Regions from separate parts of the Paragemmobacter aquarius genome, predicted to be linked through region 2. Evidence: riboswitches for the same ligand, from Rfam matches in the RefSeq annotation. Region 2 holds a riboswitch; each other region holds the start of a gene.
What was found. A riboswitch is a leader RNA that binds a small molecule or an ion and turns the genes downstream of it on or off. The one in region 2 is predicted to bind cobalamin.
Positions count from the first base shown of each region.

Region 1: another riboswitch for cobalamin. It lies ahead of HYN69_RS05205 (CbtB domain-containing protein); the one in region 2 lies ahead of HYN69_RS20095 (DUF1636 family protein).
Region 3: another riboswitch for cobalamin. It lies ahead of bluB (5,6-dimethylbenzimidazole synthase); the one in region 2 lies ahead of HYN69_RS20095 (DUF1636 family protein).
Region 4: another riboswitch for cobalamin. It lies ahead of HYN69_RS05135 (DUF1636 family protein); the one in region 2 lies ahead of HYN69_RS20095 (DUF1636 family protein).

Region 1 covers NZ_CP028918.1:1,069,117-1,076,542, reverse strand. The annotation lists gene pepT (peptidase T) at 1-1,032, opposite strand, end outside; gene cobF (precorrin-6A synthase (deacetylating)) at 1,036-1,794, opposite strand; gene HYN69_RS05210 (CbtA family protein) at 1,841-2,575, opposite strand; gene HYN69_RS05205 (CbtB domain-containing protein) at 2,580-2,759, opposite strand; cobalamin riboswitch at 2,795-3,015, opposite strand; gene HYN69_RS05200 (DUF1636 family protein) at 3,071-3,379, opposite strand; gene cobA (uroporphyrinogen-III C-methyltransferase) at 3,376-4,101, opposite strand; gene HYN69_RS05190 (cobyrinate a,c-diamide synthase) at 4,098-5,420, opposite strand; gene cobM (precorrin-4 C(11)-methyltransferase) at 5,420-6,202, opposite strand; gene HYN69_RS05180 (cobalamin biosynthesis protein) at 6,199-6,549, opposite strand; gene cbiE (precorrin-6y C5,15-methyltransferase (decarboxylating) subunit CbiE) at 6,546-7,426, opposite strand, start outside.
Region 2 covers NZ_CP028920.1:170,372-177,797, forward strand. The annotation lists gene cobG (precorrin-3B synthase) at 1-55, opposite strand, end outside; gene cobN (cobaltochelatase subunit CobN) at 52-3,288, opposite strand; gene cobW (cobalamin biosynthesis protein CobW) at 3,298-4,332, opposite strand; gene HYN69_RS20095 (DUF1636 family protein) at 4,336-4,692, opposite strand; cobalamin riboswitch at 4,782-5,016, opposite strand; gene cobO (cob(I)yrinic acid a,c-diamide adenosyltransferase) at 5,060-5,713, shown strand; partial or broken gene HYN69_RS20105 (cobyric acid synthase) at 5,718-7,174, shown strand; partial or broken gene HYN69_RS20110 (threonine-phosphate decarboxylase) at 7,171-7,426, opposite strand, start outside.
Region 3 covers NZ_CP028920.1:17,259-24,684, reverse strand. The annotation lists gene HYN69_RS19335 (ISKra4 family transposase) at 1-679, opposite strand, end outside; gene HYN69_RS19330 (TniQ family protein) at 797-1,642, opposite strand; gene HYN69_RS19325 (TniB family NTP-binding protein) at 1,579-2,457, opposite strand; gene HYN69_RS19320 (Mu transposase C-terminal domain-containing protein) at 2,459-3,844, opposite strand; partial or broken gene HYN69_RS21595 (hypothetical protein) at 4,339-4,533, shown strand; cobalamin riboswitch at 4,796-4,981, shown strand; gene bluB (5,6-dimethylbenzimidazole synthase) at 5,024-5,704, shown strand; gene HYN69_RS19305 (propanediol utilization protein) at 5,697-6,503, shown strand; partial or broken gene HYN69_RS19300 (threonine-phosphate decarboxylase) at 6,518-7,426, shown strand, end outside.
Region 4 covers NZ_CP028918.1:1,055,224-1,062,649, forward strand. The annotation lists gene HYN69_RS05105 (heme NO-binding domain-containing protein) at 1-241, shown strand, start outside; gene HYN69_RS05110 (GGDEF domain-containing protein) at 225-1,199, shown strand; gene HYN69_RS05115 (transglutaminase-like cysteine peptidase) at 1,508-2,122, shown strand; gene HYN69_RS05120 (cobyric acid synthase) at 2,133-3,575, opposite strand; gene cobO (cob(I)yrinic acid a,c-diamide adenosyltransferase) at 3,962-4,612, opposite strand; cobalamin riboswitch at 4,660-4,880, shown strand; gene HYN69_RS05135 (DUF1636 family protein) at 4,980-5,336, shown strand; gene cobW (cobalamin biosynthesis protein CobW) at 5,340-6,374, shown strand; gene cobN (cobaltochelatase subunit CobN) at 6,381-7,426, shown strand, end outside.

The DNA.
Region 1 (7,426 bases), on a different replicon from region 2:
GGCCTCGCAGGCCGCCCGCGCCAACTCGACTGGCGTCATGTCCTTTTCCAGCCAATAGCGCATGTTGCGATACTGCTTGGTGATCTCGACCGAGATCACCGCCCTTGGCTCGCCCGCCTGCACCGCATCACACACGGCGCGCAACAGCGCCCCCTTCGCCGCCAACCCGTCCAGTTCGAAATCGCGCAAGATGAAGCGCAACTCGGCCTCGGCCGCCGTGCCGCCCATCTGGTAGCAATGCACGAACCCCTCGCGCCCTTCGGTCACTTCCGGCACCAGCGTGCCCTGCGGCAGCGCAGCGATGATCTTGGCCGCCAGATGCAGCGCATTGACCAGCTTGCCCTTGCCATAGCCCGGATGCGCCGACACGCCCGTGACCCGCACCACCGCGCCATCGGCGGAAAAGCTTTCATACTCGATCTCGCCCACCATCCCGCCATCCAGCGTATAGGCAAAATCGGCCCCCAGATCGGCAGGCAAACGCTTGTCCACCCCGCGCCCGATCTCCTCATCCGGTGTAAAGGCGATCCGCAGCCCCGTATGCGGAATATCCCGGTTCGCCAACAAATGCCGCGCCAGCGTCATGATGATGGCGATCCCCGCCTTGTCATCGGCCCCGAGCAGCGTTGTCCCGCTGGCGGTGATGATGTCATGCCCCAGCTTGTCTGCCAGATGGCGCGAATTCTCGGGCGAAAGCCGCAACTCCGGCGCATCGGGGAACGTGATATCCCCGCCGTTGTAGCCGCGATGCACCACAGGCTTCACGCCCGTCGCATTGAACTGCGGCGCGGTATCCATATGCGCCAGAAGCCCGATCACCGGCCCCTTTGCCGTGGCCGGAACCGTCGCCAGCACCGCGCCATATTCCGTAATCCGCACATCGGCAGCCCCGATCCCCGTCAACTCCTCGGCCAGCATCCGCGCCAGAACCCACTGGATATCCGTGCTCGGCCCCGTGGCCGATGTCTCGTCGCTCTGCGTGTCGACCCGCGCATAGCGCACCAGCCGTTCCTCAAGCTCGCGGTCGAACATCGCTCATCCCTTCCGGCGCAAAACGTAGATATCCATGATCCAACCATGCTCGGCCCGCAGCCGCTCGCGCAAGGGCGGGATCGTCGTGGCCATTTCGGCAAGCGGCCCCTCGGCCAAGACCTGCTCGGCCATGCCGACATAGGCGCCCCACCAGATATGCACGCCCGCAGGCTGCACCGAGCCGAACGAACACTCCCCGTCCAGCATGACGACCAGCGTATCCACCCCCGCAGGCCAGCCATGATCGCGCAACTGCCGCCCCGTGGTGACGGTAAAGGGCGCACCCACCTCGTTGACCGGAATGGCATGCCCCGCCGTAAGTACCTGCATCGAGGTGACCCCCGGAACGACCGTCACCACAGGCGCAGGCTTAAGCCGCGACGCGATCCGCAACGTGCTGTCATAAAGCGAAGGATCGCCCCAGACCAGCAACGCAACCGTGCGAATATCTCGCGAAAATCCCCGTCCGTCCTGAACCGTTGCAATCGCTGCAACCCAAGCCGCCGCAATCGCATCATGCCAGGCATCCACCCCTGCCAGATACCCGCCCGATACATCGCGCTTGGGCATGTCGAACACGGCCACCGGCACATCGGCCGCATGTTCGGCCAGCATCGCATGGCGCAATCCGGCAAGGTCGGATTTGTCCGGCCCCTTCTGCGGGATCAGGATCAGGTCCGCCCCCCGCATCGCCTTGATCGCCTGCAGCGTCAGATGGTCGGGGTTGCCCGTGCCGATGCCGATCAGGACCAGCTTTTCCATACCACCCTCCCTTTGGTCAGGGGGCGGAACATCCGCCCCCCGCCCGCTATACCCGTTCGCCCCGCGCCCAGACAGAGCCAGCAACCCAGCCAAGCACGGCCCATGCCACCAGCCCGACACCCAGCACGCGCGCCGCAAAGGCCGCGCCAAGCTCGGGCGGTGCCGAGCCGTAATATTCGCCCAGCGTCGGCGCACCGATGACATGCGGCAAGGCCAAAGCCACACCCGCCAACACGAACACCCATGCCTTGCGCCCGTAGCCCAGCCCCAGCAGGCCCGCCGCCGTCAACAGCGCCGTCCCCCACCACCAGACCTGCCGCGCACCAAGATCGGCGGCAACCGTTCCGGGCAGTTCGGGCGCAAGCCCCATCGCAGGTGCAAGCTGGAACACGGCAAACCCGCCGATCCCCCACAAAAGCCCCTGCACCGCCCCGATCCGCGCGCCGAAGGTCGAAGCCGCACCGAAACCCGCGATCAGGATGAAGCCGTAAGCCACGTAGATCAGCACGGTGAACAGAACCGTAAGCCCGTCCCGCGCCAATCCGCCACTCTCGCCATGCTTATGCGTCGCGTGGTCATGCCCCGCGTCCTCGCCTGACGCTTCGCCCGCATCCGCATGCACCGCATGATCCCCGCCGCCCGCGAAATGCGTCAGCGCGCCGGATTCATACTGCTCGCCGGTCAGGATAAGCGCTTGGACAAACGAAAAATGCAACAGGGCGGCAATCAGCCCTGCTGCACAACCGGCGAACACCGCGCCGGTCACCAATCTCTGGAACATCAGTTCAGTGGCAGGGGAAGCCGGTCGCGTGGCGCATGTCATGCGCCGCATCGTGCAGCGTCGCCGACTGGGCATGGCCCGCCACGAACATCAGCGCAACGCCGATGGCCATGACAGCGATGATCGAACCCGCGGCCTGTGCCAGCGTGCCCGAGGATTTCTTGACCGAAGCAAGGGTCGTCATAATGTCGTTCTCCCGACCGTCACACCCGACGGCGTATGTTTCATCCCTGCAAGGTCGGTCTCCTGGCTCGCGGGTCGTAACGGCCTTCACCTTCCCATCCCCTTGCGGGAACAGTGGTCGTCGAAGGCCGCTCGCCGCTTACAGTCGCGGGGGCGGCTGGGGCCATGGGCGCCGTATTCGGTCCGCCCCTTCCCCATTCCCGTTTCAGCCCCTGTGCTTTGCACGTTAACGGGGCACCTTGCCCTTCCATCTGCACATCAACCGCCCCTGCGGTCAAGGTGCTTTGCGGCAGATCGCAGCCCAAGCGCGACCTATCCGGGGATTCGCGCCACGGCCTTCATCCGCAACCCGCCGATTGCCCGCGCATCGGCCAGATTGCCATCAGCCGACGCTCCGTAAAGCCCCGCGAAAACCACCAGCTCGGGCAGGTCATCCGCCACCACATCGCCGAACAGATAGGCCGTCTTGCCCGCATCCCTGAACGCCACCGTCGATGCCCGCGCACAACCGGACATGCAGTCGACCAGCGCCACCTCGGCCAGCCCGCCCAGCGCCTCGCGCAGGGTCTCGGCAAACCCCGCCCGCCCCAGCGCGCAACTGCCGCAGACAGTGATCTTCACGCACCATCCCCCGCAAGCGGACCGTATAGAATCAATCCCGGCAACAGCCCCGGCCCCTCGGCCAGCAGCGCCGCCAGCCCCGCGATCGTCGTCCGCGTCAGCCGTTGCTCCGGATGCCCAACCGACTCGGCCAGCATCGCCGGAGTATCCCCCGGCAACCCGTGCGCCATAAGCCCCGCACACATCGCCCCGAACGTGCGCTTGCCCATGAACACCACCGTCGTCGCCAGCGGGTCCGCCAGCGCGGCCCAGTTCAAATCCGCGGGCAGCCCCCCCGTCACATCCGCGCCGGTCAGAAACTGCACCCGCCGCGCCGTCAGCCGCCGCGTCAACGGTATCCCCGCCGCCGCCGCCGCCGCACTCGCACTCGTCACCCCCGGAATGATCTCATAAGGAATCCCCGCTGCCTGCAAAGCGTCGGTCTCCTCCTCGAGCCGCCCGAACAACCCGCAATCGCCCGACTTCAGCCGCACCACCCGCGCGCCCGTGGCGGCATATTCCACCAGCAAACGGCTGACATGGTCCTGCTTGGGCGATGCACGCCCCGCCCGCTTGCCCACACCGACCAGATCGGCCCCGTCGCGCGCGTGGCCCAAGATCGGCCCCGAGGACAGGTCGTCGAACAGCACCGCATCCGCCTCCCTTAACCGCGCCACGGCCTTGAGCGTCAGCAGTTCCGGATCGCCAGGACCCGAGGATACGAAAGAGACGAAGCCCGTCATGTGGCCTCCGCAATCAAGTGAAAGAACGTCCCCGTCACGCGCCCGCCGCCCCCGAACGCAGCCCATGACCCGGTTTCGGCCACCTCGGCCCCCGTCGCATCGACCACCCGCGCCAGCGCCGCATCGGGCTGCGCCAATATCGTCGCGTAATGGAATTCATGCCCGCGCAACCGCGCGCCCGCGCCATGCCCCGGCGTTTCGGTCAGGGTCTCGGCCAAGCGGTAGCCAAGATGCATCCGCCGCTTGGCGAAACTCGTCTCCAGCCCCAGCAATCCGGCCATCTCGTGCCGCGTCCCGTCCGCCGCCACCAGCCCCGCGCCCAGCGCCATGTAGCCGCCGCATTCGCCATGCACCGCCCGCGTCCGCGCGAAAGCCCGCAACCCCGCACGGAAATTCGACGCCGCAGCCAGCCGCCCCGCGTGCAATTCCGGGTATCCCCCCGGCACCCAGCACACATCCGCGCTGTCATCAGGCGCTTCATCCGCCAAGGGTGAAAACGGCAACACCGTCGCCCCGTCCTTGCGCCACGCATCGATAAGATGCGGGTAAACAAAGGAAAACGCTGCATCCCGCGCCAGCGCGATCCGCCCTGCCGGAGCCTTCACCGCAACCGCAACGCCCGCCGCAAGCGTAGGGGAAGCCGCCGCGATCACCGCATCAAGATCGACATGTTCGGCAATGAACGCCCCCGCCTCGGCCATGAACGCCGCAAGCCCCGCCATCTCTTCGGCCTGCACCAGCCCCAGATGGCGCTCGGGCAGCGCGATCGACGCACGGCGCGGCAAGGCCCCGAACACCCGAACCCCCGCCCGCTCCATCCCGTCACGCACCAGCGCCTCGTGCCGTGGGGATGCCACCTTGTTCAGCACCACGCCCGCAATCTTCACATCCGCCCGCATCGCCGCAAAGCCCAGCGCCACGGCGGCGGCCGATTGCGCCTGCCCGCCCACATCCAGCACCAGAACCACAGGCCAGCCCATCCGTGCCGCGATATCAGCCGAAGCGCCCGTTCCGGCCTCACCCGCCCGGGCCACGCCGTCGAACAGCCCCATCGACCCTTCGGCGATCACCAGATCGGCCCCGCCCGCCGCGCCCACCAACCCGTCGAGCATCCCGCCCGTCATCGCCCATGCGTCGAGGTTCACCGAAACCCGCCCCGCCGCCGCCGTGTGGAACGCCGGGTCGATGTAATCCGGCCCGCTCTTGAACGGCTGCACGTTCAGCCCCCGCGCCCGCAATGCGGCCAGCAAGCCCAGCGTCACCGTGGTCTTGCCCGTGCCTGACGCCGGAGCGGATACCAATAGTCCCGCAGGCAGCATCACACAGCGTCCGGAAACCGCGGCGCCGTGCCGACAGGCCGATACCGCCGGTCATAATCGCCCGCATACAAACGGCTTTCCCCGAATTCCTCGGCCCCGATGGCACGCCCCACCATGATCAGCGCGGTCCGTTCCATCTCGCCCGCAATCGCCGTCTCGAGCGTTTCCAGCGTGGCATGCACGATCCGCTGATCCGGCCAACTTGCCCGCCAGACCACCGCCACCGGACAGTCGCCACCATAATGCGGCGCGAGGTCCGCCACGACCTTATCGAGGATATGGATCGACAGATGGATGCACAGCGTCGCCCCCGTGGCCGCAAACGCCCCGAGGTTCTCGGTCTCGGGCATCGCCGTCGCCCGCCCGCTCGTGCGCGTCAGCACCACCGACTGCGCCACGCCGGGCAGCGTCAGCTCGGCCCCCAGCGCCGCCGCAGCGGCAGCAAACGAGGGCACGCCCGGCGTCACATCATAGGCGATCCCCATCTCGCGCAACCGGCGCAACTGCTCGCCCATCGCCGACCAGATCGACAGATCCCCCGAATGAAGCCGCGCCACGTCCAGCCCCGCATCATCCGCCGCCTTGATCTCGGCCATGATCTCATCCAACGACAACGGCGCGGTGTTCACCACCCGCGCCCCCGCCGGACAATGCGACAGCAACGCCTCGGGCACCAGCGACCCTGCGTATAAACAAACCGGAGACGCCGCGATCAGATCGCGCCCGCGCAAGGTTATCAGATCCGCAGCCCCCGGCCCCGCCCCGATGAAGTGAACCGTCATGCCCCGTCTCCTTCCGCTATCGCGGCTGTCGCCATACCGTTCGGGGCGACCACGCGCCCCACCACCAACCGCGCATTCCGCCCCGCCGCAACCAGCGCCGCCGCTTCCGCAACCGACCCCGTCCCGAACGCCTCTGTCACACGCACTGATGCCGTCGGCGTTGCCGTTCCCGACACATCCACCGCCCGCACCGCCAACCCCGTCCGCGCCGCCAGCGCCAGCATCACCGCAGCCCCCGCCTTGCTCGTATCGGTCGCCAAGGCATCCGCATCCCCCGCCAGCGCCAAAGCCGCCGCCAGATCATCCACCGTGGCCGCCCCGCGAAACCCGATCCCTGCCACCCTCAAATCACCGCACTCCATTGCACCACCGGACGCGATGCCGTCCAGCCCCGCATCCGGCCAAGCGGCGCATCCCGCGCCACATCGAAGCGGTAAAGCGCCCCGCCATGCGCCGCCTGCAACGCATAGGCCAAAGCCTCGCTCTCCAGCGTCACCGCATTGGTCACCAGCCGCACGCCACGCGGCAACAGCCCGATCAACCGCGCCATAAGCCCCGCATCGGCCCCGCCGCCCACGAACACGGCATCAGGCTTCGGCAGGTCCGCGATCACCTCGCCCCATACCCCTTCATGCACGGCCAGCCGATGATCGACCCCGAACCAATCCGCATTGGTCCGGATATTCGCCACCCGCTCGCCCCGCGCCTCGACCGCATGGGCAAAGCCCCCCGCCAGACACCACTCGACCGAGATCGACCCCGACCCCGCGCCCAAGTCCCACAAAACCTCGCCCCTGCGCGGGGCCAGCGCCGAAAGCGTCAAGGCGCGGATCGGCCGCTTGGTGATCTGCCCGTCACTGGCAAACAATCCGTCCGGCAACCCGCCCGCGCGTGGCAACCCCTGCCCCACCGCTTCCACAGCCACCGCAACCGGAGCCGCCACATCCGCCAACGCAAACCCGTCAGCCACACATTCGCGCACCCGCTCGCGCGGCCCGCCCACCCGCTCGCACACCGTCAGCCGCGACGCCCCGAACCCCGCTTCCACCAGCCATTGCGCCAGTTCCGCAACCGCCGCCCCGTCGCGCACCGTGGCAATCACCCGCACGCCCTGCGCCAGCACCCCGCGCAACCGCGCAAAGGGTGCTGCATGCAAGCCGACACACTCCACCGCCTCCAGCCGCCACCCCAACCGCGCCGCCACCAGCGCGAATGTAGACGCCA
Region 2 (7,426 bases):
ACTCCATGGGGCGCAACGCACCCGGGCACCAGCCCTGGACCTGAAACTCGTTCATGCCTGCACCTGAAGCATGGCCGCGATGGAATTGCGCCGCGTCACCCAGAGCCCGGCTTCGGCCAGGCGGCGAAACAGATCGCGCAGGGCTTCAAGGGCTTGCGGATTGTGCTGCGCCATAAAGGCCACCAGATCGTTGCGGCCCAGCGTCGCCTCGTGATACAGGTCGAACAGATGCGGCGGCACCACGCCCGCCAGATGGGCAAAGGCCGCCAAGTGATCGGCGGTCGCGGCAATCTCGGCGGCACCGCGATAGCCGTGGCGCATCATCCCGTGGGCCCAAGCCGGATCCGCCGCGCGGGCGCGCACCACGCGAGCGATTTCTTCGGACAAGCTGCGGGCACGGGGGCGGTCGGGTTGCGTGGCATCAAGATGATAAAGGGCGGGTTGCGCCGCCCCCAGTCGGGCAAGCGCGGCAGCAAACCCCGCCTCATGCGCCGCGTAATCGGCCGCCAGCAACAGATCGCTTTCGGGCAGATCCTGAGCATGCACAAAGCTGTCTGCGCTGCGCAAGCGGGCCTCCAGCCCGGCACGGTCACTGTGCGATTGCCCGTCCGCGCCGATCGCCCAACTGGAGGCCGCGATCCACGCCTCGCCCGCTGCGGCACGCGCTTCGTCGGTGAATGCGTCCATGGCAGTGCCCATGCCCAGCCCATACATGCCCGGTTTTGGGCCATAGACCCGTGCGGCGGCATCGCGGTAGGGGTTGTCCTCGGGGGCCTCGTCGCGGTCGGCCAGCATTTTGGCCCCGGTTTCAAACAGCGTCGCCAGCCCGGGAAACACATCCCGGAACAGGCCCGACACCCGCAGCGTCACATCTATGCGCGGGCGGCGCAGCAAGGCCAGCGGCACGACCTCGACACCCGACACACGCGCCGACCCTGCGTCCCAGACCGGGGCCAGCCCGGCCAGATGCAGCGCCATGGCGAATTCCTCGCCGGCGGTGCGCATGGTGGCGCTGCCCCACAGATCGACCACCAGCCCGCGCGGCCAGTCGCCGTGATCCTGCAAATGCCGGCGCAACAGTTCCTCGGCCAGCTTGACGCCCTGCGTTTGCGCGGCCCGACTGGGCACGGCGCGCGGATCGACCGCGAACAGGTTGCGCCCGGTTGGCAACACATCAGACCGCCCCCGCGCGGGCGACCCTGATGGGCCCGGCGCGACCCGAAGCCCCGCCAGAGCCCGCATCAGCCCGTCGCGTTCTGCCGCACCGCAAGCGCCGCGCCCCAGCACGTGCAACCCGTCGCCATATTGGCTTTCCTTGATGTCGCAGACAAAGCGGTCGATGCGGGTGATCGCCTCGGCAGGGCTGGCGCCCTCTGGAATGCCCAGATCGGTCTCGACGCCAGATGCCTGCGCTTCGCTGCGGATCTCGGAGATCAGCCGGTTGCGGCGACCAGGGTCCAACCCGTCGGCGGTGGAATATTCGTCCAATAGCCGTTCCAGACGGTGCATCCCTTCGGGCACCACGGCGGCGCGCAAGGGCGGCGGCATGTGGCCAAGGGTCAGCGCGCCGATGCGCCGCTTGGCCTGTGCGGCCTCGCCCGGATCGTTAACGATAAACGGATAGATCACCGGCAGATCGCCCACCAGCGCCTCGGGCCAGCAGGCGGCGGAAAGCGCCACCGATTTGCCCGGCAGCCATTCCAGCGTGCCATGCGCACCCATGTGCAGGATAGCGTGCAACCCCTGCGCGCGCAGCCACAGATAGAACGCCACATAGCCATGCCGGGGCACGCGCGACAGATCATGGTATTCGCCGTCGCGCAGGGCGACCTCGCCGCGTTCGGGTTGCAGCGCCACCAGTACGTCCCCAGCCCTCGTCGCGGCAAAATGGAACGCGCCATCGCGGCAGGCAGGGTCATCCTCGGGCGCGCTCCACGCGCCGTACAGCGCGTCGCGCAAAGGATCAGGCAGACTGGTCAGCGCGGCCAGATAGTCCTTCAGCGGCCATGCCAGCGTGTCGTTTTGCAAGGCTGGGGCCAGCGCGCATGGCCGCGCGCCATAGCCCGCCGCGCCCAGATCGGCCAGCAGGCCTTCGGTCGAGGCCAGCGCATCCAACCCCACCGCATGCGCCATCTGATGCGGGCGACCGGGATAGGTGGACAGGATCACTGCCAGACGGCGCTGGTCAACCGGCGTTTGCGCCAGCCGCAGCCAGCCCATGACCCGCGCCACCACGGCAGCCACCCGGTCCCGGTCCGCCCGATGGGCAAAGCGCGAAAATTGCAGGTCGGGATCGCGTTTGGCCGCAGTCTTGAAGGACACAAGGCCCGCGAACAGCCGCCCGTCCACCTCGGGCAGCACGACATGCATCGCAAGGTCTGCCGGTGACAGGCCACGATCCGACCCGGCCCAGTCGCGGCGGCGCGCGGTGGACAGCGCTACCTGAAACACCGGGCACCCCGCCACGTCAAACGGTGTGGACCCATCATCGCCGCGCGCCGAAAAGGCGGTTGCGTTGATGATCGCAGGCGGACATGCCTGCGCCAGCACGGGGCGCAGCCAATCGGCAAAACCCGGCGCCTTGAGCGACGGCGCAAAGACGCCCACCGCAGACACGCCCTGCGCACGCAGGCCAAGGATCAGCGCGTCGATGGGGCCGGTATCGGCCGCCGTAAGATAACTGCGATAGAAACTCACCAGCACGACCCGCCCCGGCGGCAGGTCCGCGATCACGCCCTGATCGGGGTCATAGATCCCCATGTCGGGCATCCGTTTATCGCCCGGCACCGGCCCGGCATACAGCCCCGCTGCCAGCGCCAGTTGCGCCAGCGCCGCCTGCGCTGCCACCGCGCCGCCCGCGTCACACAAATCCTGCAACCGCCGCAAGGTGGAGACCGGCAGGGTCGAGGCTGTATCCAGCGCCGGGTCCACCCGCCCGTCCGCAGGCAGCACCGCCAGCGCGATCCCCCGCCTGCGTGCCATGTCCTGCACCGACGCAATGCCGTAAGGCCAATAGGCTTCGCCGCCGATCAGGCGGATCAAGATTGCCTTTGCCCTCGACAGCGTCCGCTCGACATAGGTATCGACCGAGACGGGATGTTTCAGCGCAACAATATTTTGAAGCCGCAGGGACGGAAGACCGCCGCCAGCCCGCTGCCAGCCGGCCGCAAACGCGCCAAGGTCGCTGTCGGAAAACGACAGGACCACCAGATCGGCAGGGTCCTGCCCCGGATCAAACGGCGCCTCGGCCGTGTCCAACCCCCGACTGTCGCGAAAGACGACGTGCATCGCGGGTCCTTATGCCTCCAGCGCGGCGCGGATCGCGGCAGGGTCGATGTGGTGATGTTCCGCGATCACCACCAGCCGCGACTGGCGCGGCCCATCACCCCACGGTCGGTCATATTGGTGGCGCACCCGCTCTCCGACCGCCTGGACCAGCAGACGCATCGGCTTGCCCGTCACAGCGACATGGCCCTTGACGCGCAGGATGTGCTGATTGCGCGCCAGACGCTGGATGCGCAGGGCCAAATCGTCGGGGTCGGTGATTTCGGGCAGATCGATCACCACGCTGTCGAAATCCTCGTGCTCGTGGTCATCCTCGCCGTCGTGATGGCTGGGGCGCGCGGCGATGTCATCCTCGGCAGCGGCGTTAAGGCCCAGGATGAGGCGCGGGTCGATCCGGCCATCCGTCACAGGCAGGATCGCCACCTTGCGCGACATCTCGGCCTCGATCACGCCGCGGGCGGCGGTCAGCCCCACCTCGCCTGCCAGATCGGCCTTGGTCAGCAGGATCAAGTCGGCGCACAGGATCTGATCCTCGAACACCTCGGACAGGGGGGTTTCGTGGTCGATGCTGTCATCCGCAGCACGTTGCGCATCCACCGCCGCCACATCGGGGGCGAAGCGCCCGGCTGCCACCGCCTCGGCATCGGCCAGGCCAATCACGCCGTCAACGGTGATCCTTGACCGGATCGCGGGCCAGTCGAACGCCTTGAGAAGCGGTTTCGGCAGTGCAAGGCCCGAGGTTTCGATGAGGATGTGATCAGGGCGCACCGGCATTGCCATCAGCGCCTCGATCGTGGGGATGAAATCATCGGCCACGGTGCAGCAGATACAGCCATTGGCCAGCTCGACGATGTTTTCCACCGGGCAGTTTTCATCGGCGCAGGATTTCAGGATGTCGCCATCCACCCCCACCGTGCCGAACTCGTTGACCAGGATCGCCAGACGCTTGCCTTGCGGGTTTTGCATCAGGTGGCGGATCAGCGTGGTCTTGCCTGCCCCCAGAAAGCCGGTGATGACGGTGACGGGGATTTTGGTCAGGTCGGTCATGGATCAGGTCTCCAGCGGGGGAATGCGGGCAAGCGTTTGCTTGCGAAAGATGGTGGGGCGGTCGCGCCAGGGCACGATACCATCGGCAGAGCCGGCAAACAGCCCGGCCCCGCGCAGGATTTCGGGCACGTCATCGGTGGTCATCCGGCCATAGACATAAGACCAGCCGCCTGCTTTGCTGAGCGCGATCGCACAACCATGATCGCAGGCCGACAGACATTCCACCGCGCGCAGGGTCACGCCGTCGGGCAGGCCCGACTGCGCGACCGTGTCAAACAGGGTTTGACCGGGGGCGGTTTGCCCGTCGGGCAGCGGCTGACCAGCGCGGCAGGTGGTGCAGACATGCAAGACAGTCGTCATGGCCTCTCCCGTAAGTGTCGCACGGGGCAGCCTGCGGCATGGGCGTGATGCGCCCAAACTCCGAAGGTCGCGGAACACCCCGTCCGCGCGTTTCAGTTCTGGAGCTGGCAGGTCTCCCGGCTTGCGGATCTCAAGGCGGGCGCAAGGCCTGCCCCGGCGGGCTGCCCGTCTTCCCGAACCTTGCGGCCAGTGACGTGGGGCAGACCTTTCCGGTCACGGTCGCGGGGGCGGCTGCGCTTGGGGTTGCGGCAAGGCGTGCCGCAAATCCTGTCGCATTCCCTTTTCACCTGTCCTAAGACAGGCACCAACTCCTTCATGCCGTAGTCTGCCACAAGGATTGCGCTGTCAAGAACAAGGAAACGTCTCGATGTCCGCCACAAACGACACCTCCACCGAAGGCCCGGGGCCCGGTCAGGCCGACGATCTGGCCCGCCACGCAAGCAAGATGGCCAAGAAAAAGGCCGCCCGCGACAAGATCATGGCTGGAAAAGCAGGCGAACGCGGGCTTTTGATCGTGCATACCGGGGCGGGCAAGGGCAAATCCTCGTCCGGGTTCGGCATGGTCTTGCGCTGCATCGCACATGGGATGCCCTGCGCCGTGGTGCAGTTCATCAAGGGCGCCTGGGACACCGGCGAGCGGCGCCTGATCGAGGGTCATTTCAGCGCCCTGTGCCAGTTTCACGCGATGGGCGAAGGCTTTACCTGGGAAACCCAGGACAAGGCCCGCGACATCGCCGCCGCCCGCGCCGGTTGGGAAAAGGCCAAGGAGCTGATCCGCAACCCCGATATCCGCTTTGTGCTGCTGGACGAGATCAACATCGCCCTGCGCTATGATTACCTTGATCTTGACGAGGTGCTGGCCTTCTTGCGCGCGGAAAAGCCGCCGCTGACCCATGTCTGCCTGACCGGGCGAAACGCCAAGGACGCATTGATCGAGGCCGCCGATCTGGTAACCGAGATGACGCTGATCAAGCATCCGTTCCGGTCGGGCATAAAAGCCCAGCCGGGGGTGGAGTTCTGACGCGATGCCCGCGCTGATGATCCAGGGCTGCGGGTCGAACGTCGGCAAGTCGATGCTGGTGGCAGGACTGTGTCGCGCGGCGGTGCGGCGCGGGCTGTCGGTCGCGCCGTTCAAGCCGCAGAACATGTCGAACAATGCCGCCGTCACCGCCGATGGCGGCGAGATCGGCCGCGCGCAGGCATTGCAGGCGATAGCCTGCGGGCTGGAGCCGGTGACCGACATGAACCCGGTGCTTCTCAAGCCCGAGTCCGAGGTGGGCGCGCAGGTGATCGTGCAGGGCAAGCGGCTGACGACCGCGCGGGCGCGCGATTATGCGGCGCTGAAACCGCAGTTGATGGGGGCGGTGCTGGACAGCTTCCATCGCTTGCGCGGGGCGCATGATCTGATGATCGTCGAAGGCGCGGGCAGCCCGGCAGAGGTGAACCTGCGCGCGGGCGACATTGCCAACATGGGCTTTGCCCGCGCCGCCGATGTGCCGGTGGTTCTGGTCGGCGACATTGACCGAGGCGGGGTGATCGCGCAGATCGTGGGCACGCAGGCGGTGATCGACGCGGGCGATGCGGGAATGGTTGCGGGGTTTGTCATCAACAAGTTTCGCGGTGATCCGCGATTGTTCGACGACGGCTATGCCTTCATTCAGGCGCGCACCGGCTGGCGCGGCTTTGGCGTGGTGCCGTGGTTTTCCAAGGCCCATCTCCTGCCCGCCGAAGATGCACAGGACATCGGGTCAAGCCCGCGCGGTCTTGGCGGCAATGACGCCGTGACCATCGCCGCGCTCTGCTTTTCCCGTATCGCCAATTTCGACGACCTTGATCCGCTCAAGGCAGAACCGGGGGTCAATCTGGTGATGGTGCAACCCGGGCAGGCCATTCCCGGAGACGCACGGCTCGTGATCCTGCCCGGGTCGAAATCGACGCGCGGTGATCTGGCGTTTCTGCGGGCGCAGGGCTGGGATGTGGATGTGGCCGCCCATATCCGGCGCGGCGGGCATGTGCTGGGCATCTGCGGCGGCTATCAGATGCTTGGCCAGTCAATTGCCGACCCCGACGGCATCGAGGGCCCTGCCGGAGAAACGCCCGGCCTTGGCCTGCTTGACGTGCATACCCTGATGACCCCCGACAAGCGTTTGTCGCGGGTGCGCGGCTGCCATTTGGCCAGCGGCCAGCCCATAGAGGGGTATGAGATCCATATCGGGCGCACCAGCGGCCCTGATCGCGCCCGCCCTTTGCCCGGATCGACGGCCGCCCCGAGGGCGCGATCCATGTCCAAGGGCGCATCAGTGGCACCTATCTGCACGGCATGTTCCAGTCGGATGGCTTTCGCGCGGCGTTTCTTGCGGGTCTGGGGATCGACGCCGCCGGTCGCAGCCACAGCGCCGAGGTCGAGGCGACGCTTGACCTGCTAGCCGACCATCTGGAAACCCATTTGGACGTGCCGGGCCTGCTGGCGTTGGCACGTTAGGGCCGCAGGTCCTGCGAAAGGCGGTCCCACTCCGGCTCAGGTCCCGGCAGGCCCAGCCGAAGCAGGCAGCCCGACCAGGGGAAGATCCGGCTCCAGATCCTGTGGCGCGCCAGCCGGTGCTGCGCGGCTTCTGCGTCGGGCGTCTCATAAAGACGGAACAGCGTTGTGCCCCCGCTATCTTCCAACCCGCCACCCGGGCCAGATCATCGGCGCGGCCAGCGTCTAGTGCCAACTGCGCGCGCATTGCATCCG
Region 3 (7,426 bases), 150 kb from region 2:
GGCCTTCAATTTTACCGACCACAACATCGAGGTGTCGCTTCTGATATTCCGGCCTGCATCGGATATGCGCACCGTCCAGGAAAACCGTCAGCGCAGGCGCCTCTTCGGCGGCTGAAGGAACCAGCGGCTCATTCTGCTCGCTGTCGCAGATTTCCCGGGCAACTTTGCCCAGTCGATTGCGCACCGATGTGTTCACCTGCTTCGCGCAAGGCAGAAAGGTTTCCAGAATACGCACCGCTTCCCGAAAGGAATGACGCGCTCCAAGTTCGGCTTGAAGGCGTCGCAGTTCCGGGGTCGATCGATCCGGGAAAAAGTGAGCGAGAGGCGAAAGCGGTCCGCCCAAGACAACATCGGATTTTGCATTGCAGGCGCAACGCCGAATGCGCGGCGCTTTGACCTCGAACCTGCCGAAGAGTGTGTCGAGCACCCGCGACCGATAATCATGTATAGCCCGGACCCCGTCGCAGTCCGGGCAGATCCGGCTGGCTTCGGAAATTTCCTCGATCTGGTCGTGCAGGATCGCACTTTGCAATTGCCCCAGGATCGTCTTCGCATCTTCGAGCAACAACCCGAACCCCTCAGGCTGCGTGCGTCGAAACGGGCGGGACAAACGGCCGAGACGATGCCTCTTTGTGGTTCCGTTCTCAAAGGTCGTCTCGACAATAATCCGCACTTCCATGGCAGTTCCCTTCTCAATGAACCACCAACATACACAGACACCCCCAAGTTTTGCCCACTCCCTTTAAATCCTGCACACCGCGCGTTGAGCGACGTTTGTTGCCTTTAAACGTGGCATTCAGACGCCAGCTCGTCGGAGTCTTTCCCTGTTTCGCAGTACGATCCGGTCAACTGCGGCAAGAAGGCGGGGCTCCTTTTCAAACGCACGAAGCAAGGCAACTCTTGCGTACCCATCGAGGCCAGTGCTGAACATTGCCGCTTTCACCAGCGGACGTGACTGAGCTGCAGCGATGGCGGCAAGGCAGAAGAGTCTAACGTCGGGTCTGGGGCTTTGAAGGGCAAAGGCGGTATCCGCGCGAACGGACTTGAGCGCCTTGGCATAGGTGGCCGCCCGCATGGCGCGTCGAAGTTTGTTGGCGCAGTTGGACGTCACCGCGCTTTCGAGCATCCCTGCCCCGCTTCGAGCACGACGCACCAGCTTTTCGGATATTCGGCTGCGATCAGGCTTGATGAGGATCGAAAGGAGTCGGGTGCCGCAGATCTGGCAATCGAATGCCCATAACTTCCGCCACTGTTTGAGCGCTATGCCACGCCGAGAGCAGTCGGGACACGACTGGAACGCGACCTGCGCCGTCATCAGGGCTTCGGTTTGGGTCATTGTCCCAAAGGTAAGGGATTGAACAGTTTCAGAGGCAACACGGGCCGCAATCGATATCTTTTCTGCTGTGGTCGCGGCCACCTCAACTTCAAAATCCAGCATGGCGACCTGTCGCGTATCGACTCCGATATGCGCCAGGAGTTCGTCGACCTCACAATGGTTGGTGACCGCCAATCGCGTCAGCCATCCAGAAAGCAGCTCATCTGCAAGAGGCGTGACAGTTTTCGGCAACGGGCTCCGCTTCAAGCTCTGGCCTTCTCGAGCCGTCGCTGGGTATTCGCATGGCGCGACCAAACGGGCGTCCATTTTGCGACTGCATCGTCGGTGATGCATTCTTGGCCAGTGACGATTGCGTCGATGGATAGGTCCTTGACCAAGGAAAATACCCGCGAGGTCACCCCGCCGGTCAGCGCCAGTATCTGCTTGAGCGATTTGACCTTCAGATTGGACTTCTTCGCGAGCGGCATGGCCGCGATCAGGGTCTGGATCATGTCCGAGAACTCGGCATCGTCGCGCCAGTTTGGCAGGTGGTGTTCATCCAGGCGTCGCGCGAGTTGGACATCGCCGCGAATGGCATCGACCGCTTCGCTGACTCCAAAGCAAACCAGCGATGCCTCGAGTTCATTGCTGAGATAACGCAGAACATTCAGGAAGCGGCGTTGTTCGCGATGGGTTCCCGCGAGGAGGTTGTGGACTTCGTCAATCATGATCATCCGAAGCCCGAGGTCGCGAAGAAGGCCAACAACGCGGACCTCAAGCGAAGCGACGCTTTGGGCCCGCAAGCTTAACGCTGATGACGGAGCGCCGACGGCAGCGAGGATGTGCATGTAGAACCGCCGCTCGTCCGGCGCTGGTGGTGCCTGCAAAAGAAGCAGCGGAGTGCGCGTGATACCTGATTCCGGATCGTATTCCGGCGCGTACCTGCGCGACAGGTTGCGGGCGATCATCGTCTTCCCGATGCCAGAGGCCCCATGCACGAGAAGGCCCGGCATTCGAGTCTGCCGTGGCATCTCGATAAGGCCTTGCAGCCGGTCCAGCACTTGTTCCGCCCGCGGAAAGCCGATCCAGATATCCGATTGAATGAGGGCGATGCGGCCGTCTGCTTCTGTTTCTGTCCTCAATTCACCAGCGCTCCACCTTAAACATGGGGCGCGATGTATCACCGGTGTCGACTGGTCGCAGCCCCTCCGACACCCGATCATCGGCGGCCAGACCCTTCATCGAAGAACTCCTTTCACGGGATCGGCGCTCTGCCTTGGTCAGCGCGCGGCTCTCACCCTCGATTTGGCGTTGCTGCCGGATCAATTCGGCAAGGACCAATTCATTCGTGCCCACTTTGCCCATGGCCCGTGCCTTTTGCATGGCCTCCCGGTATTCCCAGAGCGACACCGGCGGGATTTCAAGGTTGCGGTACCGGGCCTCGACACATCTGTCGCCGTCCAGTTCGATCCAGACGGACGAGAGATCGCGGGGATCGTAGCGGACGACCACCTTTCCGTCCTGGCGACCGACATAGCCCGCGAGGGCGTCGGACCAGTAGCGCAGGTCGAACAGATGGATGCCGTCACGACGTACTTGCCGCAGCTCACTTGGCAGGAAACTCACCCGAAACGCCTCCATGTCGAAAGGGATGTCGCCGGACATCTCCCCGGCGAGCGCTTCCCACTTGGCGACAGGTGTGCAGCCAAGGCTCGAATGAATGCTGTTGTTGTAGCGACAGATTTCCAAGGCAAACCACCGATCAAACTCTCGCAAAGTCATCGCCGCCATGGCTTCCGCGTTATAGCCGCCCTTGGCCGCGACCGACGACTGCGTTGTTCCTGGCAAGAGATGCACCGCGCCCATCATGGTCCCGATCAGCCGCTCGACATGCCCACCAAAGTGAGGGCTCCCCGGCGGGCGATAGACCAGATTGATCCCCCATTCGGCGCAGGCCGATTGAAAGGCGCGTGACCGAAAATCGCGACCATTGTCGACGTGAATGCTGTCCGGCTTGCCCTGCGCGGGCCACGGGACACTACACTCGAGGTCGGCCAGAAACTCTGCTTTGGGCGCAACAGCCCGCGTTAGGCAAAGGGCCACCGAAAGGCGAGACGGCGCCTCGAAGCTGACGTGGTATCCCGTCACCATGCGCGTGGCGATATCGATCGCCAAGGTCACCCAAGGCCGGCCGATGGGTTTGCGCTCGAAACTGTCGACAAGGATGATGTCCGCTGGTGTGTGATCGATCTGCACAACGTCCAGCGGTCGTACTGATCTGTTCCTTCCCGTCACCGGCGCAAACCTTTGGCGCGCTGCCTTTGCGCCCTCGCGTGCTTTCATGACTTCGCGGGCATCCATCGCATCAAGCCGCCGCTGAACGGTGCGGCGCGTCGGCGGCTGAAACCCACTCTCAAGGCAGGCACTGCGGATTTCTGTCACAACTCGCGCCAGGCTGGGGCGTTCTCGCCGAAGGTAGTATCGAGTCAAATGGTCTTCGATTATACCTTCGACATCAGCGGGCACCATGACCGACCCCGTGGGTCGGCCGCGTTTGCGGGGAACAAGAGCGCTTGTCCGGCCACCTTCTTCCGCAAGTCGTCGAATCCAGCGCCAGACAGTGGTCTTGCTGACGCCAAGCTCCCAGACTGCATCACGTATGCCGCTCTCCAAGCTCCCGGTGCGGCTGAGATACGCCTGTACAAGCGGTCGAAGGACCGATGCCCGGCGCAGCGCCTCAACACCAGAATCGCCACAGTCTTCGTCATTACCCACTATCGCTGCCAACCGTCCAACCCCGCGCACCCTGTGTCAGCTTTAATGGCAAGAATGTCGAATTTAAAGGCAAGATACCATATTTAATGGCAAAGCCGCCCCTTTGATTTTGTTGACTTTCGCATACCGCATTTAAGGGCTACGCGACACTCGGGTTCATGCGCCGTTGGCGGACCGGTTCGTCAAGCACGGCTCCAAAAGCTTCATCTGAGCCAGAACCGTTGGCCAAAGAAGATCCCAAGATGCAGGAATTTCATGACCAGATCCGCGCCGCGCCGAGTTCCAACCGGGAATTTCATGCCTCTGACCTTTGTCGCCTCATCGGGCAGGCTGCTTACGACGCACGCATCGTAGACGTCATCCGGCAGTTGGGTTGTCCGAGGTTCACGGCGACGCTTGCAGTTCATGGCCGTGCTGTTTTGGCCGGAGAAATTCGGAGGTGATACCTCTCCCAATTGAAACCGCGAACCGAAGTCGCAGTACGGCTTTTTGTTTTTGCAGAGCAAACAAATTTCGATCCTCTGAAACGCGTTCTTTCTTGTTTGCTAACGGCAAGCTACCCAAAAGGCGAAGTTGCAGCATTTGGACCGCAACAAAATCATGAGAAACGCCCAAGTCCGATTTGTCAGTTACCGCCACACAAGCTATGGCGTTCTTGGAGATGGCGTCCCTCCGATGTGCAGTTGCGCGCGCGTTTCAGTGGGATTAAGCCAGTTGTTGTCTGGTGCCCTTCGTCTTGGCGAGGGGATAATCGGGAACGCGGTGCAACTCCGCGACGTGCCCAACGCTGTAAAGTGGACGGGACCACAAATGCCACTGGCCGAAAGGTTCGGGAAGGCGTGGTTCCGGATGAAGCCAAGTCAGAAGACCGGCCAGACGAAACCGGGGCGGGCGATGGCCGGCGCAGGTCCCGTTTCTGTGCAGGGGAAGACTATGACCGCCGAACCGTTCTTGACTGATGCCGGGCCGTTTGCCGAGGCCGAGCGCGCTGCCGTATATCGCGCGATTCACACCCGCCGCGACGTACGCAGTCAGTTTACCGACCGCCCAATTAACGACGCCACACTGTTGCGCCTGCTGACAGCAGCGCATCATGCGCCCTCCGTCGGGCTGTCGCAGCCTTGGAATTTCATCGTGATCCGGTCAGAGGCAGTAAAGCTTCGGGCGCAGACGGCATTTGCCAAGGCCAATGCCGAGGCACAGGCGATGTTTCCCGAAGACCGCCGTGCGCTTTATTCGTCGCTCAAACTGGAGGGCATACTGACCGCACCCATAAGCCTGTGTGTCACATGCGATCACAGCCGGGGTGGCCCAGTGGTGTTGGGGCGCACGCATCAACCGCAGATGGATGTCTATTCCACTGTATGCGCTGTGCAGAACCTGATGCTGGCGGCAAGGGCCGAAGGGATTGGCGTCGGTTGGGTCAGCATCTTTGACCCCGCCGACATGCAGCAACTGTTGGATCTGCCCAATCATGTCAGCGCGGTGGCGTGGCTGTGCCTTGGCCATGTCGATGCGCTTTATTCCGAGCCCGAGTTGCAAGCGAAAGGCTGGGCCCAGCGGGTTCCACTGGCCGATCTTGTTTTTGCCGAACGCTGGGGGCGGCGTGCCTAGACCGATTTCGGTGCCCTGCCATTTCGGCGAATGGATGCAGGGGCGGCTGGGGCCAGCTGGCCCAGTGGCGCTGATCACGCTGACGCCTGCCGGTCCGCGGGTGATTGCGCGCTGGCGTGCGGGTGTCGGGCTGGCGTGTCAGTCGGTGACGCATGGCCCAATGGATCCGGCGTTGCTGGCGCGGTTTGCGCGGGCGCTTGGTGGATTGCCACCGGGGCGGACCCTACTGCGGGTGCCTTATCCGCCTGGCCTGGGCACTGGCATGTCCACCGCTGGTCTGCTGGGGGTCGCGGCCTTTGCTGGGCGGGCGCTTGCGCCGCTGTCTCTGGCGCGGGCTTGTGTGGCCGCCGAAGGAGCCAGCGATCCGCTGATGTTCGCCCAACCTTCGCGGCTCTTGTGGGCCTCGCGTCAGGGGCGGGTTCTGGCGCGATTGTCGCCGCAGCCGCGCGCGCACCTGCTGGCCGGGTTTTGGGGTCCAGCACGGCCGACGCAAGCGGGCGATCTGGCATATGCCGACGTATCGGACCTTCTGGAGCGTTGGCAGGCCGAGGCCCCGCTGGCCACCCGTGCCGCTCTTGCCAGCGAGAGTGCGGCGCGCTGCGTTGCCCTTCGCGGCCCGTCGGAGGACCCGACCGAACGGCTTGCACACGATCTGGGGGCGCTTGGGTGGATGATGTCGCATTCGGGTGCGGCGCGGGCGCTGATCTTTGCCCCGGGCGCTCTGCCGCGCCATGGTATGGCGGCATTGCGTGAGGCTGGGTTGCGAGGTGTTCATCATCTGGCCACCTTGGGCGAATGACAAGGAGCACATCTATGCGCGATCACGGCGGAAATCTGGATCAGGCGATGGCCGTTTTCGGCACGGGCGACTGGATTGACCTGTGCACGGGTATCAACCGCCGCCCTTGGCCATTGCCCCTGCTTGACCCGGACTGTTGGCGCAGCCTGCCGACTCGGGCAAGTCAGGCGGGTTTGGTGGCGCAGGCGGCGCGCGCATGGGGAGCATCAGATCAAGCGGCCGGAATAGCGCTTGCGGGCGCGCAGGCGGCTATTCAACTAATGCCCTTGTTGCGGCCCGCCGGGCGTGCGGCAGTGCTGGGGCCGACCTATAACGAACACGCGGCGTGTCTGTCACAGGCAGGCTGGGATGTTGCCAATGTCAGCACGCCAGAAGCCCTGCACAGTGCCAGCCTTGCCGTGGTGGTGAACCCCAATAAACCCGACGGGCGCCGCCATACCCCGCACGATTTGCTTACCCTGTCCCGAAAGGTTGGGTTTCTGGTGGTGGACGAAAGCTTTGGTGACATCTCCCCCGGGCTTTCGCTTTTGCCGCGGGCAGGGCAGGATAACCTGCTAATCCTGAGGTCTTTTGGTAAGTTTTACGGGCTGGCAGGCTTGCGGCTTGGCTTCGCCTTTGGGGCCGATAGCGACATTGCGGCGCTGGCGCGGATGGCTGGGCCTTGGGCCGTCTCTGGCCCGGCAATCGAGATCGGACGGCAGGCGATCTCCGATACGGGCTGGGCGGATGCAATGCGCGCGCAGTTGGCACTAGACGCTGGCCGCGCCGATGATCTGGCCCGGGTGGCGGGTTGGAAGATAGCGGGGGCACAACGCTGTTCCGTCTTTATGAGACGCCCGACGCAGAAGCCGCGCAGCACCGGCTGGCGCGCCACAGGATCTGGAGCCGGATCTTCCCCTGGTCGGGCTGCCTGCTTCGGCTGG
Region 4 (7,426 bases), on a different replicon from region 2:
GCGGCTGGCCGTGCCTGATCTTGTGCTGCCCGACCTGTCGGTCGTGCCGGTCGAAGGCGGCGTGCGGCTGGTGGTGGGCGCGGGGCTGGACGGGTTCGCCGCTGTCGTGGCGGGGCTGGTGCGGGCGATGGCCGATGATTACGGCACGCTGGTGGTGCTGACCGCGCTGCCGGATGCGGTAGAGTTGCGGCTGGTCGAGGCCGATTTCGCGGAAGGACGGCGCTTTGCGCTGGCGGGCTGAGGTGGAGGCGGTCGAGATCGGCGCGCTGCTGGCCCTGATGCCGATGCTGTTGTGGCTTGATGCTGCGGGGCGGATCAGGGCGGCTGGGCCGACGCTGGCGCGGGTGATCGGGCGGGCCGAGAGGCTGTTTGATGCTTTCGCCGTGCAGGTTCCGGTCGGTGCCACGGGGGTCGCGGACCTGCTGGCCGCGCCCCGTCTGCGGCTGCGCGCGGCGGATGGCACGGTGCTGCGCGGGCTGGCGGTGCCCGATGGTGCGGGGGGCGCGCTGGTCAACCTGTCCTTCGGGATCGGCGTGGTCGAGGCGGTGCGCCGCTACCGCCTGACCGAGGCCGATTTCGCGCCGACCGAATTGACGGTCGAGTTGCTCTATCTGGTCGAGGCCAAGGCTGCGGTGACCGACGAGCTGCGCCAGCTCGCGGCACGGATCGAAGGCGCGCGGGTGCGGGCCGAGGCCGAGGCGCAGTCGGACGCGCTGACCGGCATCGGCAACCTGCGGGCGCTGCGCGCGGCGCTGGAGGGGCTGGTTGCGGGCGGGCGGCGTTTCGGGCTGATCCATGTCGATCTCGACCACTTCAAGGCGGTGAACGACACGCTGGGCCATGCGGCGGGCGACCATGTGCTGGCCGAGGCGGCGCGGGTTCTGGCCAGCGAGACGCGGGCGGGCGATACGGTGGCGCGGGTCGGGGGTGACGAATTCGTATTGCTGCTGCCTTCGGTTCCCGATGCGGCGCGGTTGCAGGCGGTGGCCGAGCGGTTGACGGCGCGGATGGCCGAGCCGATCGACTATGGCGGGGCGCAATGCCGTGTTGCCGCATCGCTTGGGCTGGTGCTGTCAGACCGGCATCGCGGGGCGCGGGCCGATGACCTGCTGGCTGCGGCGGATGCGGCGCTTTACGCGGCCAAGCGGGCGGGGCGGGGGCGAGCGGTGCTTGCCGAAGCGCAGGAAGAGGAGGGATGATACGTCCGGAGCGCGGGCTTTCCCGTCTTTGGGATGGCAGGACCTGCCCTGTCGTACGCGCCTATCCGACAGGGGCCAGACCTAGGTCTGGACCGGATTGCCGGATGGGAGCGCGACGAAGGCGACCGGCGGTTGTATCGAAGCGCAGCCAAATCAGGCGCCTTGCCGCAAAGGATTGCCCTTGGGCCCGGTAGGGCCGCCCTGCCTCGGGCCAGACTGACCGGTTCGATCACCTGAAACACCGTCGTCCGTGGCTTTCGCTGCGGGACGCGCAAGACATGCCGTCTTGCGCCCGAAAGGAGCATGTCATGCGTCTGGTCAAGGCGATTGCTGCAACGGCCCTTGCCTTCGTCTGCGCGGCGAGTTCGGCACTGGCGCTGGATGCGACCCGGTCGGGTGGCGGGGCGGCCGGGCTGTTGCCGCTGCGGGCGGTTGTTTCGGCGCCGGGTGGAGCGGCGGACCTGTGCGCCAAGTATTCCTGGGCCTGCGCTGCGGGCACGTCGGCTGCGTCTTTCGGGGCGGATCAGATGGAAATGGCGGTCAGGATCAACCGTGCAGCCAATGCCCGGATCAGGCCGGTGGCGGACCTCGTGCAGTATCATGCGGCCGAAAACTGGGCGATGCCCACGGCACGCGGCGGCGATTGCGAGGATTACGCGCTGTACAAGAAGGCCAAGCTGATCGAGGCCGGAGTGTCGCCCGACCGTCTGCTTTTGGCGACGGTGCTCGACAGAAAAGGCGATTCCCACGCGGTTCTGGTTTTGCGGACCGATACGGCCGATCTGGTGCTTGATAATCTGCGCGGTGCGGTGAAGCCGTGGGACGAGACGGGGTATACGTTCCTGCGGATGCAGGATCCGCGCAATCCGGCACGCTGGGTTGCCACGATGGCGGGCGGCATGCTGCCCGGCGTGTCGAGCTGAGCTGCTTGCCCTAGCGGGCGAGTGCCAGAAGGCCTGTCACGTCGATATGGCGTTCGAGATGGGCGGCGAGGGCGTCGAGTGTCGCCTCGACTGTTTCATCGTGCGAATGGGTCGAGGGGGCGGCACCGAGCGCGGCGAGGAAGGCCGCGCGGAAGCTGTCAGAGGCGAACATGCCGTGCAGGTAGCTGCCCATGACGCGGCCATTGGCCGAGATTGCGCCGTCCGGCGTGCCTGCGATGCTGGCGAAGGGGCGGGCACAATCGGCGCCGGTGGTGCGGCCGATGTGGATTTCGTAACCGTCGATCGTCAGGCCCGAGGGCAGGTGCAGGGCGGTGGTACGGGTCAGGCGCTTGTCGCCGGTCATGGTGGTCTGGACCGACAGGTGCCCGAGGCCGGGGGTCAGGCCTGCGGGGCCTTCAATGCCGTGCGGGTCGTCGACCGACTGGCCGAGCATCTGGTAGCCGCCGCAGATGCCCAGCACGTGGCCGCCGCGCCGCAGGTGCGCCGCGATGTCGATGTCCCAGCCCTGGGCGCGCAGATAGGCCAGATCGGCGCGGGTCGATTTCGAGCCGGGCAGGATGATCAGGTCGGACTGGGGGATGGGTTCGCCTGCGCGGACCATGGCGAGGGTGACGCCCGGTTCCTGTGCGAGGGGGTCGAGGTCGTCGAAATTGGCGATGCGCGAGAAGACGGGGACCGCGATGCGGAAGGCGCCGGTGCCGCTGGTGGCGGGGATGTCGAGCGCATCTTCGGCGGGCAGGCGGTAGGCTTGCGGAAAGAAGGGGACGGTGCCGAAGCCCCGCCATGCGGTGAGGGTTTCGATGAGCCGGTAACCATCGTCGAAAAGCGTTACGTCGCCGCGGAATTTGTTGATGAGGAAACCCGCGATCATGGCGGCATCTTCGGGGTCGAGCACGGCCTTGGTGCCGACGATCTGGGCGATGACGCCGCCGCGGTCGATGTCGCCCACAAGGATGACCGGAGTGTCCGCGGCGCGGGCGAAGCCCATGTTGGCGATGTCTCCGGCGCGCAGGTTCACCTCGGCCGGACTGCCTGCGCCTTCGACGATGATCAGGTCATGGGCGGCTTTCAGGCGGTGGAAGCTGTCGAGGACGGGGGCCATGAGTTGCGGTTTGAGCGCGGCGTAGTCGCGGGCCTTTACCGTGGCGATGCGGCGGCCTTGGACGACCACCTGGCTGCCCGTCTCGGATTCGGGTTTCAGCAGCACGGGGTTCATGTCGGTATGCGGCTCGAGGCCACAGGCGCGGGCTTGCAGGGCTTGCGCGCGCCCGATTTCGCCGCCGTCGACCGTCACGGCGGCATTGTTGGACATGTTCTGCGGCTTGAAGGGCGCGACCGAGAGGCCGCGCAGTTTCGCGGCACGGCAGAGGCCCGCGACGAGGAGCGATTTGCCGACGTTAGAGCCTGCGCCCTGTATCATTATTGCGGGCATGGGGGCACCTTTGGCCATGCACGATTTTTCTGCGAAAAATCTGGTGCGGGTTCTGATGGGGGGGCGCGGCGGAAGCTGCGGGAGCCTTCGGCGAGGATATTTGCCGCGAGCATGAAAGCGGATCGGCACCGCGCCTCGGGCCGCTTGCGCGGGGGAAGCGCGGTGCTTTCACACTCGGCGGTCATCGGGATCCCTCCCTGTACCGCTTGTTCAATCTGGCAGGCGAATCTCAACAAAGGCTTAATTCCGGCTGTCTTGCTGCTTTCATACTCGCACAAATATCCCGGGGGTGCGGGGGGCTGGCCCCCGCTGTTTCGGCTTGGTGCGGGGGGCTGGCCCCCGCTGGCTTGGGGGGGTGCGGGGGGCTGGTCCCCCGCTCGCTTCGGTCAGAACTCCACGCCTGCTTGCGCTTTGATGCCCGACCGGAAGGGGTGTTTGATCAGGGTCATCTCGGTCACGAGGTCTGCGGCTTCGATGAGTTCCTCTTTCGCGTTGCGGCCGGTCAGGACGACATGGGTGAGGGGTGGCTTTTCGTCGCGCAGGAAGCCCACCACTTCGCCCGCGTCGAGGTAGTCGTAGCGCAGGGCGATGTTGATCTCGTCCAGCAGGACGAGGCGGATTTCGGGGTTCAGGATCAGTTCCTTGGCTTTATCCCAGCCTTTGCGGGCCATTTCGATGTCGCGGGCGCGGTCTTGGGTTTCCCAGGTGAAGCCTTCGCCCATGGCGTGGAACTGGCACAGGTGCTGGAAGTGGCCTTCGATCAGGCGGCGTTCGCCGGTGTCCCATGCGCCTTTGATGAATTGCACGACCGCCGATGGCATTTCATGGGCGATGCAGCGCAGGATCATGCCGAAGCCCGAGGAGGATTTGCCTTTGCCTGCACCCGTGTGGACGATGATCAGGCCCTTTTCGCCGGACTTCGTGGCCATGATCTTGTCGCGGGCGGCTTTCTTCTTGGCCATCTTGACGGCGTGGCGGGCGTCGGGGTCGACCGGAGCGGGGGCTGCTGCAGGGTCGATGTCGTTGGCATCGCTCATGGTGACGGTCCTTGTCCTTGACTCTGGCAGGGCATCTGCCAAGAGGGGGCGAGATGCGCTGGTGCCTGTCCTACGGCAGGCGAAAAGGGAATGCGACAGGTTTTGCGACCCGTGAGGGGACAAGACCGAAGCGCAGCCGCCCCCGCGACCGTGACCGGAGAGGTCCGCCCGTGGCCACTGTTCCCGAAAGGGGGCGGGAAGGTGGGTGGAGCGTTGGGGAAACCCTGTATCCGCAAGCCGGGAGACCTGCCAGCGCGATGGATGGAACCGGGCGGACGGGGTGTGCCGCAGCCGACGATTCGTGTCGCGCGTAGTCGCGTGCCGGTTCGTCAGGTCGCCCCGATGCGCCCAAAGCGATGGACGGGTCATGGCTGCGACGTTGCATGTCTGTATCACCTGCAAGGCGGGCGAGCCTGTGCCCGAGGGCGCGGTGGCGCCGGGGGCATTGTTGCATGCCGCGCTGGTGGCGGGGGACGCGCCCGAGGGCGTGCGGATCGTGCCGGTGGAATGTCTGAGCGCCTGTTCGCAGGGCTGTTCGGTGGCTTTGTCGGGGGCTGGCAAGTGGTCTTATGTCTATGGCCGCCTGACGCAAGACGACGCTGCCGATGTGCTGGCGGGTGCTGCCGCCTATGCCGCGACTTCGGACGGGATCGTGCCTTGGCGCGAGCGTCCTGTGATCTTTCGCAAGCAGAGCCTTGCGCGTATTCCGCCTTTGGAGGGCTGAGCCATGACCGATTTGTCGAAAATCCCCGTGACCGTGATCACCGGCTTTCTGGGGGCGGGCAAGACCACGCTGATCCGGCATCTGATGATGAACCCGCAAGGCAAGCGTCTGGCCATTCTGGTCAACGAGTTCGGCACGGTGGGGGTGGATGGCGATATCCTGAAATCCTGCGCCGATGACAATTGCCCGGTCGAGAATATCGTCGAGCTGGCGAATGGCTGCATCTGCTGCACGGTGGCGGATGATTTCATTCCGACGATCGAGGCGCTGATGGCTTTGCCGGTGCGGCCGGACCATATTCTGATCGAGACCTCGGGGCTGGCTTTGCCGAAGCCGCTGTTGAAGGCGTTCGACTGGCCTGCGATCCGGTCGAAGATCACCGTGGACGGGGTGATTACGCTGGCGGATGCCGAGGCGGTGGCGGCGGGGCGGTTCGCACCCGATGAAGCGGCGGTTCAGGCGCAGCGCGAGGCGGATGACAGCATCGACCACGAGACGCCGCTTTCGGAGGTGTTCGAGGACCAGATTTTCTGTGCCGATATCGTGCTGTTGTCCAAGGCCGATCTGGCGGGCGAGGCGGGGGTTGCGGCGGCCCGCGCCGTGATCGAGGCGGAAGCGCCGCGGCGGATGCCGATCATCGCCATGACGGACGGGGTTATCGATCCGCGGGTGATCCTCGGGCTGAATGCGAAGGCAGAGGATGATCTGGCGGCACGGCCCAGCCATCATGACGGGGCGGATGACCACGAGCATGAGGATTTTGACTCGGTCGTGATCGACCTGCCGGAAGTGGATGATCCGGAGGTGCTGGTGGCGGCGATCACGCGTTTGGCGCGCGAGCAGGGCATCTTGCGGGTGAAGGGCTATGTGGCGGTGACCGGCAAGCCGATGCGGATGCTGGTGCAGGCGGTGGGCGAGCGGGTGCGGCACCAGTATGACCGGCCTTGGGGGGCGTCCCCTCGCAAGGGGCAGCTTGTTGTCATTGCCGAGCATGACGACATCGACGAGGCCGCCATTCGCGCCGTGCTGGGGGCCTGATACGCCATGCATGTCGTCTTCCGCGAAAGCCATGGGCTGGAGGAAACGGACACGCCGTTCGACGTGGGGCAAGACCCTGCCGATCTGGTGGTGATGTCGTTTTCCGACAGTGACCTTGGCGCTTTCGCGGCGGGTTGGCATCGGGGGCGTGCGGGGTTGCCGAGTTGCCGTTTGGTCAATCTGGTGGCGCTGCGGCATCCGTTGTCGGTCGATACCTATGTCGAGAAGACGCTGTCGGGGGCGAAGGGGGTTCTGATCAGGTTGATCGGCGGGGAATCCTATTGGGCTTACGGGATCGCTTCGGTTCAGGATCTGTGCAGGCGCAAGGGGATTGCGCTGGCGGTGCTGCCTGCGGACGGGCGGGACGATCCCGCGCTGGATGCGGTCTCGACGCTGCCGGTTTCGACTTTGCGGCGGTTGCAGGCTTTGTGCGATGCGGGCGGGGCAGTGGCCGCGCAGGCGGCGCTGGCGCAACTGGCGCTGGCGGCGGGGTGTTATGCGGGGCCGGTGATCGGGGAAAAGACCGTGCCGGACTGTGGCTGGTATCAACCGGGCGCGGGCGTGGTGAAGGGGCCGGTTCAGGGTGGGCCTGCGGTGGCGGTGGTGTTTTACCGCAGCTATCTGACGGCGGCGGATACGGGGCCGGTCGATGCGCTGTGTGCGGCGCTGGCTGCGCGTGGGTTTGCGGTGTCGGCGCTGTTCGTGCCGTCGTTGAAAGCGGCGGGTGCGGGTGCGTTTCTGGCCGAGGCTTTGGGCGCGTTGCGCCCCGTGGCGGTGGTCAATGCGACCGCGTTTTCGGGCAAGGGGGCGGATGGGGCTTCGCCTTTGGATGGGGCGGGGGTGCCGGTGTTTCAGGTGGCCTTGTCGACGGCGCGGCGGCGCGATTGGGCGGGGTCGGCGCGGGGGCTTTCGCCTGCGGACCTCGCCATGCATGTGGTTTTGCCCGAGGTGGACGGGCGGCTTTTCGCGGGGGTTGTGTCGTTCAAATCACCCGGCAAGCGTGACCCCGATTTGCAGTTTTCGCGTTTTGCGCATCGGGCGGATGCGGGGCG